DNA from 2 places in the Leptolyngbya sp. CCY15150 genome. Region 1 is predicted to be linked to the other one. Evidence: riboswitches for the same ligand, from Rfam matches in the RefSeq annotation. Region 1 holds a riboswitch; the other holds the start of a gene.
What was found. Region 1 has a riboswitch for thiamine pyrophosphate ahead of JUJ53_RS06005 (Na+/proline symporter). Riboswitches for the same ligand answer to the same signal wherever they lie in the genome.
Positions count from the first base shown of each region.

Region 2: linked by a shared signal. The riboswitch ahead of thiC (phosphomethylpyrimidine synthase) and the one ahead of JUJ53_RS06005 (Na+/proline symporter) in region 1 are both predicted to bind thiamine pyrophosphate.

Region 1 covers NZ_JACSWB010000147.1:94,390-104,162, reverse strand. Annotated here, with positions in the region: gene JUJ53_RS06005 (Na+/proline symporter) at 1-1,325, opposite strand, end outside; TPP riboswitch at 1,569-1,670, opposite strand; gene JUJ53_RS06000 (class I SAM-dependent methyltransferase) at 1,735-2,397, shown strand; gene JUJ53_RS05995 (DUF3592 domain-containing protein) at 2,443-2,976, shown strand; gene JUJ53_RS05990 (MATE family efflux transporter) at 3,214-4,545, shown strand; gene JUJ53_RS05985 (methylated-DNA--[protein]-cysteine S-methyltransferase) at 4,608-5,465, opposite strand; gene JUJ53_RS05980 (vanadium-dependent haloperoxidase) at 5,830-7,266, shown strand; gene JUJ53_RS05975 (nitrate reductase) at 7,631-9,773, opposite strand, start outside.
Region 2 covers NZ_JACSWB010000218.1:109,684-119,456, reverse strand. Annotated here, with positions in the region: gene JUJ53_RS17810 (TIR domain-containing protein) at 1-1,670, opposite strand, end outside; TPP riboswitch at 2,024-2,120, shown strand; gene thiC (phosphomethylpyrimidine synthase) at 2,127-3,500, shown strand; gene JUJ53_RS17800 (aspartate ammonia-lyase) at 3,801-5,213, opposite strand; gene JUJ53_RS17795 (tetratricopeptide repeat protein) at 5,762-6,580, shown strand; gene dusA (tRNA dihydrouridine(20/20a) synthase DusA) at 6,803-7,801, shown strand; gene JUJ53_RS17785 (DEP domain-containing protein) at 7,897-8,478, shown strand; gene metK (methionine adenosyltransferase) at 8,665-9,773, opposite strand, start outside.

The DNA.
Region 1 (9,773 bases):
CCGGCAAAAGGCACATTGTTCCAAGGGCTAAAGTCGGGTTTCGGGAAAAAGATAGCACCCACGCCAATTCCCGCCACGCTGCTCACCAAGGCAGTCATCCCATTAATCCTGCGGTTATAGAGACCATACAAGACTGGGAACAAGGCTCCAGCACAGACCAAATCGGCGAGCAGGAATAAATAAAGCACGTTATAGCCCTGGGCAGCCACCAAAATGACGGGAATACTAATGGCTACGGTCAAAATCCGCGAGAGGCGCAGTAGGCCATTCTCATTGCTTTGGGGCAACAGCCGCCGTAGATCCAGAATCAATACGCTGATGAGGCCATTCAGTAAGCTATCGAGACTGCTCATCACCAAGGCTAAGGCTAAGATCAGCACGAGGGCGATCGCCCAGATAGGAATTGCTAACTCCTGCAGCAGGGAGAAGAAGGCAATGTCGCTGTTGAAGCCAAAATGCATGGCCAAGATGCCCAGCAACCCTGAAATGCAAAGCATGGGTAAGATCACCAGCCCTGATGCCAAAAACGATCGCCGCACGGTATTGTCGGTGCGACAGGCATAGATACGTTGCCAGTTACCTTGGTTAAACATTTCCGCAGAGATGATGGCAATCACCAAAGTCAGACCAAACTTGATGGCTGGGCCGTTGCTGAAGCTCAACAGTTCTGGAGCATTGAGGCGCACTGGTTCTAACGCTGCTGTGATGCCGCCGAGGTTGCCCACCGCGATCGCCAGCACAATCAACAGCAAGGGCGTGATGATCACAAACTGAATAGCATCGGTGAAAATGGTGGCTCCTAGCCCGCCATAGGTGGTGTAGACAAAGGTGGCGGTGATCACCACCAAGGCTGTCCATCCCAGCGGTACATCAGCCAGGATATTCACCGCCTTGGCGATCGCTGTTAATTCTGCCACCAGGTAGACCAGCATATAAAAGGCAATGATCAGCAGCGTTAGGGCATACATGGCATTGCCAAAACGGTGGAGCACATATTCATTCAGCGAATGGCCTTGGGGCATGAGCTGGCGGATGCGCGGCCCAATCCACACGAAGCCAATCGACGGGACAGCCTGCCCAATACAATAGCCGGCAATCCCCGCTACGCCGCTAGTGGCTCCCACCTCGGGGGGGCTGAACAAAATCCATGCGCCCATGGTGGACGCGACCACCGTCGCAAAGGCCATCCAACCGCCAAAGCGATTGCGGCTCACCATATAGTCTTCCAAATTAATGCGGTGCCGACTGGCATTAACAATGCCAATTAACGAAAAAACCGCCGTCGTCACCAGCGTAACGACCAGTGCGATCGCCCCAATGGACATCCCACGAACCCTCTCAAAAACGACACAACAGGACGCTAGGGGTACCTGTTGGCCCTCATCCCCCAACCCCTTCTCCCAAAAAGAGAAAAGGAGAGCTGGATTCAAAGTCCCTCTCCCGCTCTGGGGATTTAGGATGAGGGCTACAACGTGGAATGCACCCACCCTGTCTAGAGACTGGGTCGCTGTTCTAGGCTGTCTACCGGTGACGTCATGAACCACCGACGACACGGTTGACGTTACAAACCATCACAATCCACACTTCCCTCCGCTGGTATTACCCAGACTCAGGTTCTGAGGGTGTAATCTCAGCCCGGACTTGCGCCCTAGGCACCCCTAGCTTCTTGGATAGTATCGTACCATTGAAGGGCGATCGCCCCCAGATTTACGTTGTCACCCCACCCCGACATCTATGTCAGCTACCCTAGATGTGCTGCCTGATTCAGAAACCATGAAGCTAAACCCCTCGGACATTGAAAAGCTAGAGCAGTTTTTCGACAAAATTAAGTCGGATACCTATCCAGAACCGCCCAGTGGGCTACATACGGCGATCACCCAGCGGATGATTGATGAAGTATTCAGCCAATACACCTTACCCGACGGGGCAGCGGTACTGGATATTGGCTGTGGTCAAGGGGTGGCGCTAGAGCTATTTTTACAGCGAAATCTCAAACCTGTCGGCATTACGCTGAACCCTAAAGATGTCGCCGTTTGTCAAGACAAAGGGTACGAGGTCTATGAGATGGATCAATCGTTCCTAGACTTTCCCGATGCCACCTTTGATTTTATCTGGTGCCGTCATTGCCTAGAGCACAGCATTTTTCCTTATTTCACCCTGAGCGAAATCTTTCGGGTGATGAAACCCGGTGCCTATCTCTATATTGAAGTCCCAGCTCCTGATACAAGCTGTCGTCATCAGGATAATCAAAATCACTACAGTACCCTAGGCAAAAGTGCGTGGCGATCGCTAATTCAGCGCACGGGTTTTCAGATCCTGGAACTGCGGGATATTTCCTTTCAGGTGCCAGCCGGGCCCGATACCTACTGGGCTATGATTCAACAAAAACCTATTTAAGACTGAGAATACTATGACAACCATACCGGCGGGAGAGAATCAACCATGAGTGATGCCTGGATCATCCCTGGTACGTTTGGGGGCATTACGCTGCTCGGTGTTACGCTCCTTGGATTCGGCATTTTTTTCTTGAAAGAAGCCCGTCTTAGTCAAGATTGGCCATCGGTGCAGGGTAAGGTAAACAGCATTCAGGTGGTTGGTCGCCTTTCTGGTCAAGGAGCAACGGCACGCAAACAATACCACTACACCATTCGATATACCTATCACGTTGAGGGACAGGACTACACAAGCGATCGCTATTCTTTGGGGACGGGCGTCAATGCAAGTTCACGCTATTATGGCCAAAGGGAAGAGGCTAGAAACGCCGCCCGACAGGACTACAAGCTGGGTCAACCCATCGATGTTTACTACGATCCCCATGATCCTGAGAAGGCCTTGCTGCATCCGGGGGTCAACCGAGCCACCTATGTCCCGCTTGTTTTGGGACTATTATTCACCGCCAGCGGCCTAGTCTTTCTCGTTCCGTGGTGGTTGGGTATGTTCAGCAGCCCCAGTCCCGATCTAGGTTTGCCTGACTAGGGCCATAGCGCAGAGTGTAAGCCATAGCTACAGGATAATCCTCAATTTCTACTAAGGCGATCGCCTCCTGTTTTGGTGTCAGCATTATGGACAAGCACTTTAGACAGCAAGGGTCGTCTAATGTCGCCAATGTTCACTAGAGTGTAAGACATTGATACATTTTGTAGCATGAGCTAGGACATGATCGCTAACGCAGTCAAACAATCGCCCCTTGGCAAGGATATAGGAGGATTTTTCATGCTGGCTATTCCGCTAGCCAGTGCCCAGGTCGCCCAGGCCACGGTTGGTCTGGTGGATACGATCATGATGGGGCGTTTAGGCACCGAAAGCCTTGCAGCGGGAGGGCTGGCATCCACCATGTTCCAGTTTTGCCTAACGACGGTCAGCGGTATCGTGATGGCAGTCAGTCCCCTAGTTGCCGAGGCCTATGGAGCCGGACAACCAGCACGAGTCGAACATATTGCTCGCCAAGGACTGTGGCTGGCCATCATCCTCACCCTGCCCTTAATGATAATCATCAGTCACTTGGATGCAGGTTTGCTGGCCCTTGGACAACCGGAAGCGATCGCCACCCGTGCTGCTCCCTACTTCAGGTTTATTGTCTGGGGAATTTTTCCAGCGTTGGGCTTTGCTATGCTGCGAGGCTATGCGTCAGCCCTGTCCCAAGCCAATGTTGTGATCATTATTGTGATCATCGGCACCCTGGTCAATATTACGGGTAATTATGTGCTGGGGTTTGGTAAACTTGGCTTTCCCCGCATGGAATTAGCTGGACTAGGGCTTTCCAGTGGGCTTAGCTTTTGGTTTATGTTTATCCTATTTCTCATCTATACTCTCAAGCATCCGCAGCTCAAAAACTATCGATTTCTGCAAAACTTCCATCACGTCAACCTCAAAATTCTCCAGAAGCTAACCACCATAGGAGGAGCGATCGCCATCACCATTGCTCTAGAATATGGCTTATTTGCCACCGTCACCTTCCTCATGGGTATCCTAGGAACCGATATCCTTGCCGCCCATCAAACCGTCTACCAAACCATGTATATTATCTTCATGGTTCCCCTAGGAATGTCCTACGCCGTGACAGCCCGTGTAGGTCAGTGGCTGGGGCAGAAGGATATGAAGGGCGTGCGCCGAGCGGGCTATGTTGGTATGGTGATTGCCGGATTATTTATGTTCGTCACAGCGATCGCTTTAGTGATCTATCGTCGGCAGGTGATTGGCATCTATATCGACATCGATCATCCAGATAATGCTCGGGTTCTCGCCTTAGCGATACCGATGTTATTTGTTTCATCCATCGCCCAACTGTTAGACGGCATCCAGCGCGTAGCCATGGGAGCGCTCCATGGACTTCAAGACACCCGTATTCCTATGCTGATCAGCGGTCTAGCTTTTTGGGGTGTGGGTCTCACAAGCGGCTATGGTCTTGGGTTTATCCTAGGATTTGAAGGAGTGGGATTATGGATTGGGCAGTCAATCGGCGTTGCAGTTGCTGGTCTAATTTCTATTCTGCGGTTTCATCGCCTCACAGGTCGCCGAACAGCGATAGTATCTATCAAGCCATAGCGTTCCGCCTGCGTCCACAGTAGCTGGAGCAGCGATCGCAACAACTGCAGCTTGCATCATCATCACAGGCGGCTAGCTTCCCAGCCCAGCAATGCCGCCTTGCGCTCCAGCCCCCACCGATAGCCACCTAAGTCTCCCGACTCACGAATCACTCGATGGCAAGGAATTAGATAGCCCACAGGATTCCGCCCGATCGCTGTCCCCACTGCCCTTGCTGCGGTAGGACGACCCAGGATCTTAGCCATCCCACCATAGGTTGCTAAGCCGCCCGGAGGAATCATCAGGAGCGATCGCCAGACCTGAATCTGAAAATTGGTGCCTTTCACATGGGCCGTCAAAGGCGTAGGATGAGTTGCAAGGGGGGTAAAAATGCGATCGCTCACCTCCTGCGTCGTTGCCGGATCCAGAATCAGTTCTGCGGCTGGCCATTCTGTCTGCAAATACGATATGGCCGCATCTACATCACTCTCTTCTAAGAATATCAGATTACATATCCCTCGATGGGTGAGAGCAATTAAGGCGTAACCAAACGGTGTCCCATGGATACCATAGCGAATCTGCAAGCCACGACCGCCAGACTTATATTCTCCAGGAGACATAGCCTCTAGGTTGACAAATAAATCATGCAGGCGTCCCGGACTCGATAAGCCAGCATCAAGGGTGAGATCTAGCAAATTTTTGCTGGTCTGAATCTTTGACTTAGCATAGCCCACCGTCAGATATTGTAAAAATCGTTTAGGACTGATGCCAACCCATTGGGTGAATAAGCGCTGAACGTGAGATTCACTGAGATGTAGATGAGCAGCGATCGCCTTCAGGTCAGGCTGTTCGGCATGGTGTTGCCGCAGGAACGCGATCGCCGCCGCGATGCGTTCGTAAGTGTCCTGCTGATTGAGCTTGGTATCCGCTGAAGAGGTCATAGTGTCGTCTAGTGCCGCTCTCTATCACCCTCACTGTACTGATGGCTGGACAATTCCACCACCCGTTTCTTGCTGTCTAGGTTCAGGCTGTCCCTTCAGAAGCGAAAGAGTACCCCTGGGGGTACTGCCAACCCCTAGGTCGCGTTTCTATCGTTGAAGAGTCCAGGCAAGGATTGCTGGAGGTCGCAGCTTGCATATCGTTCAACAGGATCGCCGTCGTCCACGGTTAGCACCTCACATCGCCCAGGTACGTATGCTCAACCTACCAGCGATCGCCGCTTACCTGGGCCGGTTTTTGCATCATCTCATCCGCCCTCGTGGTCTTGAATCAACGCCCCCTTTACTAATGTCCAGGAGAACTACAATGGATCCAATTTTATATTGGAATGACGTTGCCCTTGAAGCCAATCGTGTCAGCCACACCAATGGAGCAGGGGAGCAAACCGGCCCCACGCTCAGTTCACGAGCCTTAGCCATTGTCCACTTAGCCATGTATGATGCCTATGCTGGCGTACGCGGCAATCCCCATGCTCCCGTCAATCTATCTCCCTACCTACCTGGTTTGCCTAAGCCTCAGGCCAATGCTTCTGCCGATGCTGCGGTTGCCATGGCTGCCCACACAACCTTATCTCTATTATTTCCCAGCCAAAAAGCCTTTTTTGACACCAAATTAGCGCAGGCTGATCTAAGCGGCGACAATCTGCAAGATGGCTATGATTATGGACGCCTTGTAGCCCAGAAGATTCTAGAAAAACGGCAGGAGGATCCAAGCTCTAGCGATGCCAATTACACCGCATCGTTAGTCCCCGGTGCCCATCGCCTGGATCCAGATAACCTAACCCAAGGTTTCCATGCACCCTTTTACGGTGCAGAATCCCGATGCTTTGCAGTTACCAATCGCCACGAATTAGACGCTCCCCCAGCCTTAGACAGTGATGACTATCGCCAAGCCCTACGGCAAGTACGGGGCAAGGGTATTGCACCAGACTTGATGGGCACTCTACCCAATGATCTGGAACCACGCACGCCGAACGAAACGCTGATTGGTGTCTACTGGGGCTACGACGGTGCAGCTGAGCTAGGTACTCCACCTCGGCTCTATAACCAGATTGTTCGTAAGGTCGCGATCGCTCGCGGCAATACTGTAGACCAAAATGCGCGGCTCTTTGCCTTGGTGAACGTGGCTATGGGCGATGCCGGCATCTTAGCTTGGGATCAAAAATATATCCATGACCTATGGCGTCCTATTGTGGGCATTCGAGAGGGCGATCGCTCCCTAGGCCCCAGTGGCACCGGGCAAAGCGGTGAGTTATCTGAGAATGCTGATCCATCATGGCTACCCCTAGGCGCGCCTCGCAGCAATGCACCCACACCCACCAACAATTTCACGCCTAACTTTCCTGCCTATCCCTCAGGTCATGCTACCTTTGGAGCAGCGGCGCTACAGATGACTCGATTATTCTACGGCACTACCGGCTGCGGTAGCGACAACCTGTTTGATGGATTAACCTTTGTCTCCGAGGAATTCAATGGCATAACCACGGATAGTCAAGGTACGGTGCGTCCTCGCCATGTACGCAGCTTTCCAGATGGTCTATGGCAGATGATTGTGGAAAATGGACTCAGCCGAGTTTATATCGGTGTGCATTGGATGTTTGATGCCTTTGCCGTCGATAGTTCTGGCAACCCCGATCCATCTCAAAATATTGGAGGAATGCCCCTGGGCATCAAGATTGCCGAGGATATTTTCACCAATGGTCTCAACCTTTCGGTCATCGGGCCGCGTCAACCCCATTACTAATAGAGTCATCGTCCCATGGGTGACGATATCAAGGAGATTAAGCCCTAATTCTCTCATCAGTATAGTTAGCTAGTCTGGCGAGTGTTCGTCAGAATATCCCACCATCACAAAAGAGTTGCAGCATATCTCCCGCTAGCGCTCTTCCAAATTAGACCACCCACTGATCTTAGCCCTTCTCCCCTCAGGAGAGGGGTTTGGAGTTTGGGCGGCGCTATTCACCTTGAAGGGATGCTCTAGATTGGACAACATGGGCTGTGATGAGTCAGCAATAAGTATTTTATCCATCGTCCCATCATCTGCCATAAACAGTAGATTGGGCACCCAATGGATCAGAGGTTCAGGGGGTGCAGAGCCGGACTGGAGCTCAGCAATTCAGTAACGGTGAGGGTTGGGGAATACGTTGCTGATCGATCGCCTCCTCCACGAGACGCACAGGGATAAGGTTCACCGCACAGGCCTTCAGTTCTGGCTGCAGGGAGGTGGGGCAGAGGGCCGCGTGAGTTAGGGCATTCACCTCGGCATCATCGGCCCAGATTGCGCCCCAGTGCATGGGCATGAAGACCGTACCGGGGGCGATCGCTTTCGTAATCGTCACCGGCAGGCGAACCAAGCCGCGCCGCGATCGCACCTCCACCCAATCGCCTTCCTGTAGATCGAAAGGAGCTGCATCTTTGGGGTGAATTTCTAGGAACGGAGCCGGGTGCATGGCGGCGGTTTTCGCAATCCGACCGGTGCGGGTCTGGGTATGCCAATGGCCGTAGAGGCGACCGTTGGTGAGCACGAGGGGATAGTCAGGATCGCTGGGTTCTGACAGACCGCGAGCATGAACCGCCGCAAATCGGGCCCGACCGTCGGGGGTGGGAAAATGCCGATCGGTATAGAGGCGGCGATCGCTTTTCTGCCAGTCGGTGGATTGCTGGGAATAGGGCCATTGCACGGGCCCTTGCTCCAGCAGGCGATCGTGGCTGATGCCGGTCATATCACAGAGGCGATCGCCGGTGAGTTGCACAAACTCGGCATACACCTCGGACGACGTAGTCGCAGAAAACTGCTGCTCAAATCCTAGACGGCGACCCACCTCGGCAAAAATTTCCCAATCAGCCTTGGCTTCACCCACCGGCAAACGTACAGCAGAACAAAGGGTGACCCGTCGCTCGGAGTTGGTCATGGTGCCCGTTTTTTCGCCCCACTGGGCCGCCGGTAGGAGCACATGGGCGTAGGCTGCCGTTTCCGTGGGATAGTAGGCATCTTGATAGACCGTGAAGGGCGATCGCTTCAAGGCGGCATGGGTGCGCTGCAGGTCGGGCATACTCACGGCCAGGTTGGTCGCCGCAACCCAGAGCATCTTCACCGCGCCGCTTTCCAGGCCGCGAATCATCTCCCAGGCGGAACGGCCCGGTGTGGGAGATATCTGCCCTTCCGGCACCTGCCAATGCTGTTCAACCTGGCGGCGATGGTCGGGATTTTTCACCGAGCGGTAGCCTGGCAACAGGTGCGATAGGCCACCGGCTTCGCGCCCCCCCATAGCGTTGGGCTGCCCCGTTAGCGAGAAGGGGCCGGTGCCCGGCTTGCCAATATTGCCGGTCATCAGGTGTAGATTAATCAGGCTGCACACCTTAGCCGTGCCTTCGGCATACTGGTTGAGCCCCATTGACCAGAGCGACAGCACCCGTTTCGCCTGCCCCCAGTAATCAGCCGCTTGCTGGAGATCGTCCAAAGGAATACCGCAGGTGGCGGCTACGCGCTCGGGCGGATAATGGCGCAGTACGTCGGCATACTGGGAAAAGCCGCTGGTGCATTCATCGATAAACGGTACGTCTAAATCGCCGCGCTGCAGCAGCAGATGGGCAATGCCATGCATCAGGTCAATATCAGTGCCGGGGCGAATGGCTAGGTGCAGATCCGCTGCCTCGGCGGTGGGAGTGCGGCGCGGATCGACCACAATCAGCTTGACATGCTTGTTGCGCTTGTGGTGCTTGCGCAGACGGTTGAACACAATCGGGTGGCATTCGGCGGTGTTGGTGCCGATCAGAAACGCACAGTCGGTTTCCTCTAAATCCTCATAGCAACAGGGCGGGCCATCCGAGCCCAAACTATAGGTATAGCCCGCCACAGCCGAGGACATACAGAGTCGCGAATTAGCATCAAAATTATTGGTACCCAAACAGCCTTTGATCAGCTTCTGGGCCGTGTAGTAGTCCTCCGTGTGGAACTGTCCCGACCCATACATACAGATCGCATCACTGCCGACCGTGCGCTGCAGGGTTTGGATATGATCGACAATTCGCTGGTAAGCATCATCCCAACTGACGCGCCGGAATGGCTGATCCAGAGATTCGCGCATCATCGGGTAGAGCAAGCGATCGCAATCCAACGATTCCGCCACCGTCGCCCCTTTCACGCATACCTGTCCCAAGCTCGATGGATGAGAGCGATCGCCCCTGACCTTACCCACACCGCCAGGGGACGGCACCACTTCCAGGCCACAACCCACACCACAGTAAGGA
Region 2 (9,773 bases), on a different contig from region 1:
GCTCCAGAAGCAATATCCAAATGGCGGAAGGTGTCGATCAGCAGGCCCGTTTCTGTAGACCAAACTCGCACCGTATGATCGGCACTAGCCGAGACTAAGCGCTGGCCATCGGGACTGAAATTTGCACTGATCACTCCAGAGGTATGCCCTTCCAGAACTCTCAAGAGATTGCCCTGAATATCCCAGAGCCGTAAGGTATCGTCAGCGCTGGCAGTTGCAATGCGTTTCCCATCCGGCGAGAAGCGTACGGCCCAGATTTCGCCTTCATGCCCTTCAAAGGACTGCAATAACGATCCGTCTAAGTTCCAAAGGCGCGCAATTTTATCGCCACTACCAGAGATAAGTTGCTGGCCATCGGGTGAAAAGCGAATACTAAACACCTTATCTTGCCCAACAGACCATCGTCGTAGCTCATTCCCTTCTAGGTCAACTAAGCGAATGGTTGAATCGGCGGAAGCGATCGCTAAGGTATCGCCAGCTGCATTGAAATCCACACTCCATAGGGGCGCATCATAGGTCAGGGTATTCAGTAAAGTACCATCAACGCTCCAGATTTTCACCGTTCCATCATCACTAGACGAAGCCAGCCGCTGCCCATCGCGGGAAAAAATGGCTGTCCATACCGTTCCCTCATGTCCCTCAAGGGTTGCCACCAAACTGCCATCCGGACGCCAGAGCTTGATGGTGTTATCTGCACTCGTAGACGAAACCATTTGTCCATCCGGTCTCACATGCAGGTTTGTGATCAGGTCAACATGGTCTTCCATGCGATTTTGTTCAGTTATCAACTGAAATAGATATCTGAGATTATCTTCCGTGCTTTGATGCATAGGGTTATCTGAGGTGATCCATCCCAGCTCAGCTAGATGGATATTGGCCTTGGCGCTAGCCAATAAGCCTCGGAGTTGATCATGGGTTGCAAACGTTGCCCTAGCCGTTTCACTCAGCGTCGCCGTTTGCAGTTCTTCCACGAAACGTCGTTCTCGCTCCGCCACTTGATACTGCACAAAGGCAGTCATCGCTAATCCACAGGCAATTACAAAGCCCACCGTTGCGCCGATAATCGTAATCCGCTGCCGTTGCGATCGCTTTTGGCTGCTGGTGACCACATATTCAGACTGAAGCTGGGTGGGTAAAGGATTTTTTCCCTGGGACGTGGTCAGCCACATTTCCGCCTCGGTCAACAGCGATCCCTGAAGCAGAAAACTAGGGTCGCGATCGCGCTTATCCCATTCCAGCGATCGCGCCAATAATTTGGTGTGGTATTTTACATGGTCTAGATCTGTATCTAAGGCCGTGAGCAGCGCTTGATAGGCTGTTTCAAAATCATCCGTCTCTCGAAAAAAGATCCAGTTGAGTGCCGCTAAAGTCGGAGAAACATCCTTGTATTGCACATCCTGGCAAACAATAGGCAGCAATCGCTTATTCAGAGCAACGGACTTGTCTAACTCCACATTGCATTCATAGGATGCCAACCATTCTGGACTTAATATAAAAATGACCGTATGGGTTTTCTGGATACCTTCCTCAATTTCTAACCGCCAGTCGGCATTGGGTGGAATATCGTTCCAGTCTACCCACACAGTCTTGCCCGACTGAATAAGATAATGGTGCAGCCTAACCGCAAACTCTTTGTTGCGACGACAGTAGGAGAGAAAGATGTCTGTCATGGTTGATTACCCCGATGTCAGTGACGATTGAAGATCACACAGGTAGATGATCCTGATAGATGGCCATCAGGATGAATAGGTTATCAATGGGCTAAACATGCGCGCATAAAAAGGCTGATAGGGACAAACAAGTTCTCCAAAACTTTACAACACTACACTGTTATCATTCCCCCAACTCTCTACGTAATAACCACTATAAAAGCTATAAATCCATAACAACAGACTGCTAGCCCCAACCCCAAGCGATCGCTTGTTCACCCCTGCCATCCAGCCGGGTTCATCAATCAGTGTTGCGATCGCCATCATTTTGTAACGACCTTGTTGACCTAGGGCACGACATGGTAGATTAAATCCACAACCGCTAGGGGTGTCTGGGAAACCGGGCTGAGAATATACCCTGAGAACCTGAGTCCGGCTCATACCGGCGGAGGGAAGCGACTATCTGAGGAATTAAATATGCGTGAATCGTGGGTTAGCCCTCGTCGCGGTCAGCCGATCGTGACGCAGATGCACTATGCTCGGCAGGGCATCTTGACCGAAGAAATGCGCTATGTGGCGCAACGGGAAAACCTATCCCCGGAACTCATTCAAGCTGAAGTGGCGCGGGGGCGGATGATTATTCCCGCCAACATCAACCATGCCAATCTGGAACCCATGGGTATCGGCATCGCCGCCACCTGCAAGGTCAATGCCAATATCGGCGCGTCACCCAACTCATCCAACTTGGATGAAGAAGTAGCCAAGCTACAGTTAGCTGTCAAATATGGTGCAGATACGTTGATGGATCTATCCACCGGCGGCGGTGACTTGGATGCGATTCGCACCGCCATCATCCAAGCCTCACCCATTCCCATCGGCACGGTGCCCATTTACCAGGCTCTAGAGTCGGTGCATGGCGCGATCGAACAGCTCACCCCCGATGATTTTCTGCACATCATCGAAAAACATGCTCAGCAAGGCGTGGACTATATGACCATCCATGCCGGCATTTTGATCGAGCATTTGCCCTTGGTGAAAAACCGGATTACCGGCATCGTATCGCGGGGCGGCGGCATCATTGCCCGCTGGATGCTGCACCACCATCGGCAAAATCCTCTCTATAGCCACTTTGATGACATCATCGAAATCTTCAAACGCTATGATGTGTCCTTCAGTCTAGGCGATTCCCTGCGGCCAGGCTGCCTGCATGATGCCTCCGATGCGGCCCAGCTAGCCGAGCTGAAAACCCTAGGCGACCTCACCCGCCGCGCCTGGGCTCAGGATGTGCAGGTCATGGTGGAGGGGCCAGGGCATGTGCCTATGGATCAAATTGAGTTTAATGTGCGCAAACAAATGGAGGAATGCTCCGAAGCGCCGTTTTATGTCCTAGGCCCGCTGGTGACCGATATCGCACCGGGCTATGACCATATCACCTCCGCCATTGGAGCCGCCATGGCTGGTTGGTATGGTACCGCCATGCTCTGCTACGTGACACCCAAGGAACATCTGGGTTTGCCCAATGCGGAGGATGTGCGCAATGGCCTGATTGCCTACAAAATTGCCGCCCATGCCGCCGACGTCGCTCGCCATCGACCAGGGGCCCGCGATCGCGATGATGCCCTATCCCATGCGCGCTACAACTTTGACTGGAACCGCCAGTTTGAACTCTCCCTCGACCCCGATCGCGCTCGGGAATATCACGACGAAACCCTACCCGCCGATATCTATAAAACAGCGGAATTTTGCTCCATGTGTGGGCCCAAATTCTGCCCCATGCAAACTAAGGTTGATGCCGAAGCCCTAGACCAGCTAGAGCAGTTCCTAGCCCAGGAGAAAGTCGCCGTTTCCTAGGCGTTATCTCGTCATATCCAATCTGGTTAAAGGGTTAGGTACAGGATATAGTCCTGGCTCTGGCCCTTTTCTATAGATCGATACATCGCAATTGACCTGTAGAATGCGTGAGCGCCAGCGTAACGCATCAAAGCCTTACAAAACAGTCTATTACGGCTTCGCTGAACAGCACCATACACCGCGATTTATCTAGATGTGTAGGATGCTCAAGCGATCGCGCCTGCCTCAAAGCTTTGCAGGACAGTGCGTTACGGCTTCACCTAACAGCATTCTACACCCTCATTGTGTTGAAACCCGCGCTCAGATAGACGGTTTGGGCGGCAAGCTCATGGTGTCCAGATCGAGCACCTGGGCCAGATCCTCGGGACTCATCAACTGCTTCTCCAGCACCAGTTGCCGCAGGGATTTACCCGTTTCGAGCGATTCCTTAGCGATCGCTGCTGCATTCAGATAACCAATATGGGGATTCAGCGCCGTCACCAGCGCTAGGCTGCCCTCGGCATAGTCATGGCAGCGATCGCTCTGGGCGACAATGCCTCGGATGCAGCGATGGGTGAGGGCGGCCAGGGTGTTGCCAAGGATTTCGATGCTGTGGATGAGATCGTAGGCAATCAGCGGCATCATCACGTTGAGTTCCAGTTGTCCGGCTTGGGCGGCCAGAGCGATCGCACTGTCGTAGCCCATCACCTGGAAGCAGACCATAGAGGTCATTTCTGCCATCACAGGGTTATATTTACCCGGCATAATCGAAGAACCAGGCTGCACCGGCGGCAGTTGGATTTCCTTAAGACCGGTTTTGGGGCCAGAATCCATCAAGCGTAGGTCGTGGGAGATCTTGACGCAATCCTGCGCCAGGTTCCGCAAAGCTCCAGACACCGCCACAAACGGGGCCATACTTTGCATGGCTGCCATCAGATGGGGGGCGGGTTTCAGGGGCTGGCCCATCAAGTCGCTGAGCAGTTGAGTGACGCGATAGCGGTATTGGGGATGGGTGTTCAACCCCGTACCGGCGGCGCTGCCCCCAATCCCCAGAATAGTCAGGTCTTGGGCAGCGGCTTCTAGGCGGTTGAAATGATCGGTGAGAATCTGGGCCCAGGCTTTGAAGGTTTCGCCCAAGCGCACGGGTACGGCATCTTGCAGGTGGGTGCGGCCTGACTTAACCACGGCGTGGAATTCTTCCGCTTTCGCATCTAGGGAGGCGATCGCGTCGGTGAGGGCCGGATAGAGGGAATGTTCTAGGGCCAGCAGGCCGCCAATGCGAATGGCTGTGGGAATCACATCGTTGGTGGATTGCCCATAGTTGACATGGTCGTTGGGGCTGACGCGGGCGTAGTTGCCCTTTTGGTCGCCCAAGAGTTCTAGGGCGCGGTTGGCCAGCACCTCGTTGACATTCATATGGTGGGAGGTGCCAGCTCCGGCTTGGTACACGTCCACCACAAACTGATCCCGCAGACTACCCTGGAGAATTTCATCAGCAGCTTGCACGATTGCTTGGCTGAGGTCGGCAGGAATGCAGCCCAGTTCTGCATTGGCGATCGCCGTCGCTTTTTTGATCAGCAAACAGGCGTCTACATAGGTGGGCAGAGGGCGCAGGCCACTGATGGGAAAGTTCTCCGTTGCCCGTAGGGTTTGAATGCCGTAGTAGGCGTCATCAGGGATCTGGCGTTCTCCCATCGAGTCTTTCTCAATCCGGTATGCGATCGCGTCTGCCATAGCCCATATCCTTCCATGATCATGTGCGTGGGGTTTTCGAGCGAGAATTCCCCTTGCTGTCCTGCTCCATTGTCTGGTGAACAGCGGCGTTCAGCAATGGGCGATCGCTCACCATTCCCCCAAAAATTCGTCAAAACTTCATACTAATCCTCCTGGGTGCAAATATCCCGTAAGTGTAGGGTTTGCGGATGTCATTTAGAAGACAGCGGTGATAAGCTGAAAAAATCAGGTCTGAATGTCATATAGGGTTGCACTACATATCGCGCTGCTTTTAGCTGCCCCAAGCATGGGGTATCTACTTTTAGGAATCCATGCATGTTAGACACAGCTACGGCCGACGGTGGTCAGTAGAATGCATGTTGCCCCTGAGTCCATGAAGGGTTGTAAGCAGTCGCTTTTTCCATGAATTGACCTACCGTTGTTGCCTCCGGCGGGTACGGGTTTAGATGCTATGTCTCCATCATCGGGCGTGCCATCGAGTTTTCTGATGAGCCGCTTTGCATTGCTCAATTCCGCCATTTAGCTAGGGCTTTTGTATGCGCTCTACCATGACTAATAATAGTGACGCCCATACCTGGTTTAGCCAGGGCAACACACTGTACAAAATTCAACGCTATGAAGGGGCGATCGCTAAGTTTGATAAATATCTGAAAACCTGCCCAGATAACCATGAAGCTTGGAGCCGACGGGGCTATGCGCTGTCTAAAATGGGGGCATTCGTCGAAGCTGTCGCTAGCTTTGATCAGGCGATTCGCTATTGTTCGTCCTACGCGCTAGCCTGGCACGGCCGCGGACTGGCCCAAACGCGCATGGAGCAGTTTGAAGAAGCGATCGCCAGTTTCGACCAAGCCATTACCCACAGTCCCGACGACTACAAGATTTGGTACAACAAGGGCCATGCTCTGATGGGGCTCTATCGCTATAAAGAGGCGATGGTGTGCTTTGAGAAAACCGTGGAGCTACGTCCTGATAACTACCGGGCTTGGTACAATCGGGCTGTTTCGCTGGTGTCGCTGCGTCGCTATGGCGATGCTCTCACCAGCCTCGACACCGCCCTGACCATTAAACAAACCTGCTACTACGCATGGAATCAACGGGGGACGGTGCTCGCCAAGCTCAATCGCCATGAGGAGGCGATCGCCAGCTTTGACAATTCCCTCAAATGCATGAACAACAACCCTCAAGCTTGGTATGGCAAGGCGTCATCCTTTGCCAGTCTCGATGATGCTGCCCACGCCCTCAAATGCCTGAAGCGGGCCATTATCCTCAGCCCCAATCTATATAAGGTGATGGCGAAAACCGACTCCAATTTTGATCCAGTACGCAACACGGCTACTTTTCAAATGCTCATGCAAACCATGGGGTGAGATCAGCGTTAGACGCGCTATGCATGGGGGACGGTGGCCAATCCAGATGTCTATCCCCCCTGGATATGAAACGGCGCAGCGGGGGATTGAAGGCAGGATGTTGCAGCCATGACCCTTCAAGCAGACTGGACATGAGAAGGCTTGACGATCGCAGCAGACCCACGGCAGAGTGGACATACGTCTGTTGGGAATTGTGCTTTGTCTAACCTGCCTCCTTTAACTATGGCGATCGCTCCGGTGGGCAATCCGCTGAGCATTGCGCCGATGATGGATCGCACCGATCGCCATTATCGCTATTTCATGCGGCAGATCACTAGCCGCACCTTGCTCTACACCGAAATGGTGACCACGGCTGCCATCCTCCATGGCGATCGCGACCATCTATTGGGATTTTCGCCCGAGGAGAAACCGTTAGCGCTGCAGCTCGGGGGCGATCGCCCTCAAGACCTAGCCCGCTGTGCTCAGATCGCGGAGGAGATGGGCTACGACGAGGTGAATCTAAATGTGGGCTGCCCTAGCGATCGGGTGCAGACCGGCAACTTTGGAGCCTGTCTCATGGCCCAGCCGGAGCTGGTCGCAGAAGGGGTGGCTGCCATGAAAGCCGCTACTCGCCTGCCGGTGACCGTCAAGCATCGCATTGGCATTGATGATCGCGATCGCTACGAAGACCTAGTGCAGTTTGTGGCCACCGTGGCCCAAGCCGGCTGTCAACACTTCACCGTCCATGCCCGCAAGGCTTGGCTGCAGGGTCTCAACCCCAAGGAAAACCGCACCGTGCCGCCCCTGCGCTATGGCGATGTCTATCGCCTCAAGCAAGAGTTTCCCCATCTATGGATCGAGGTGAACGGCGGCATCACCACCCTAGAGCAAGTCGCCCAGCACCTCACGGCCGTAGACGCCGTGATGATCGGCCGCGCCGCCTATGATCATCCCTACCTCTTTGCCACCGTGGATCGCGATATCTACGGAGCAGCGATCGCCCCTCCCAGCCGTGCCCAAGTCGTGGCCGCCATGCTGCCCTATGTGCAACGGTGGAGCGATCGCGGTCAGAAGCTGAACAAAATTACCCGCCATATGATCCACCTCTTTGCGGGGCAACCCGGTAGCCGCCTCTGGCGTCGCCATCTCACGGAACAGTCTTGCCAGATGGGAGCTGGTGCGGAGGTGCTGCAGCAGGCACTGGATCTACAGCAGGCAACCCTCGTAGCGGTGGGTGTTTAAGGGCGTTTGAGACGGGCGATCGCTCCTTAGGCAGTTGACAGCCCCCTGGCCCGATCGCCTAGGATCGAGAGGATTAGTTACTCAGGCAGATGGTCATGACCGTTCAATCCCTTCGTAGCGCTATTCCCGGCGGAGTTGTGGCCCTGGCCTTGGGATTGGGATTTGTAAAAATGCTGGCGGCCCTGTCTGGGTATGGCGATATTCCCCTGCTGAATCGCAGCGTGACGCTGCTACTCTGTATCGGTTGGGGAGTGGCGGCTAGCGGTATTGTGTTGCGGCTGCGGCAAATTGTGCGCAATGGCATGGCGTTGCTGATTGCCACAGAACCCGATCCAACCCAGCTTGCCCAAACCTACGAGGACAATCTAAGAGCGATCGCCCAAGCCATGGCCGGCGAAGAGGGTATCCCGTTGAAAAAGCACCGCTACCGTCTCAATCTTTATCCCAAAAGCTTTACCGGTGCTGAAGCAGTAACCTGGTTAGTGCGTCACCACAAAGGCACCCGTTTGGAAGCCACTCGCCTGGGAGAGGCGCTGCTAGAGCGAAACTACATTCACTCAGTGGCCGATTTGCCCTTCCAAGATAGTGACGCTCTCTACCAATTTGAGACAGAAGCCCTAACTCCTGTGCCCGATGCCGATGCTAGCCCGCCTCCGTTGGTTGAAGCAGATGGCTAGTTTTTGCCGATCCTAAGCTTGGAATGAACGGAAAGGCTGATGGTCTCCTGGGCTGAAATCTGGATTCTTTCATCCACCAAGCTAAAAACCTCCTTAACCCGACCTGACGTTCCATAAAAAGAGCGCCCCAACCTTGGCGATCGCTCACCGAGAGTCAGGGCGCAGGCATGGGTAGAGGAATAGTCCTCAGACAACCAGCGACGTAGCAGCTTCTTCCCGGAGGAGTTCTGCCTTATCGGTTTTCTCCCACGGCAAATCTAGATCGGTGCGTCCAAAGTGGCCATAGGCGGCTACGTTTTGGTAGAACTTGCCTCCAAATTGTGCCGGTAGACGCGTCAGATTGAAGGCTTGGATGATGCCCGCCGGACGTAGCTCAAAGTGCCGTCTGACTAAGTCCAGCAGACGCTCTTCTTCAATTTTGCCAGTGCCGAAGGTATCGACCATGATGCTGACTGGACGCGCAACCCCAATGGCATAGCTGAGCTGCACCTCACACTTCTCGGCGAGGCCAGCAGCCACAATGTTTTTGGCAACATAACGACTCGCATAGGCAGCGCTTCGATCCACCTTAGTGGGATCTTTGCCCGAGAAGGCACCGCCGCCGTGGCGAGAATAACCGCCATAGGTATCGACGATAATCTTACGACCCGTTAGCCCCGAATCGCCCTGCGGGCCACCGATGACGAACTTACCGGTTGGGTTCACCAAGAAACGGGTGCGATCGCTTGGGCGGAGGCTGAGGTCAGAAAAAGCTGACGTAACCACGGCTTCCCATAGATCCTCGCGAATACGCGCCTGCACTCCGGCATCATCGGTAATCGAATCAATGGTGGGCGTATGCTGAGTAGACACCAAGATGGTATCAATGCCCACTGGCTGACCATCTTCATACAGCACCGTCACCTGGGTCTTGCCATCTGGACGCAGGTAGGGCAACTGTTCAGACTTACGAACTGACGCTAAGCTGCGAGAAATCCGGTGAGCCAAGCTAATGGGCAATGGCATCAATTCCGGGGTTTCATTGCAGGCAAACCCAAACATCAGCCCTTGGTCACCAGCGCCAATCGCATCGAGCTCTTCATCGCTGGCTTGTTCTCGGCTCTCATGGGCCTGATCAACCCCTTGAGCAATATCTGGAGATTGCTCATCGATCGCCAAAATAACCGAACAGCTACTAGCCGAAAAGCCATTGTTTGCATCGGTGTAGCCAATTTCAGCAATTTTTTGGCGAACCACGTCAACGTAGTTAACCGGAGCCGTGGATGAGATTTCTCCTGTAATCAATACAAGACCTG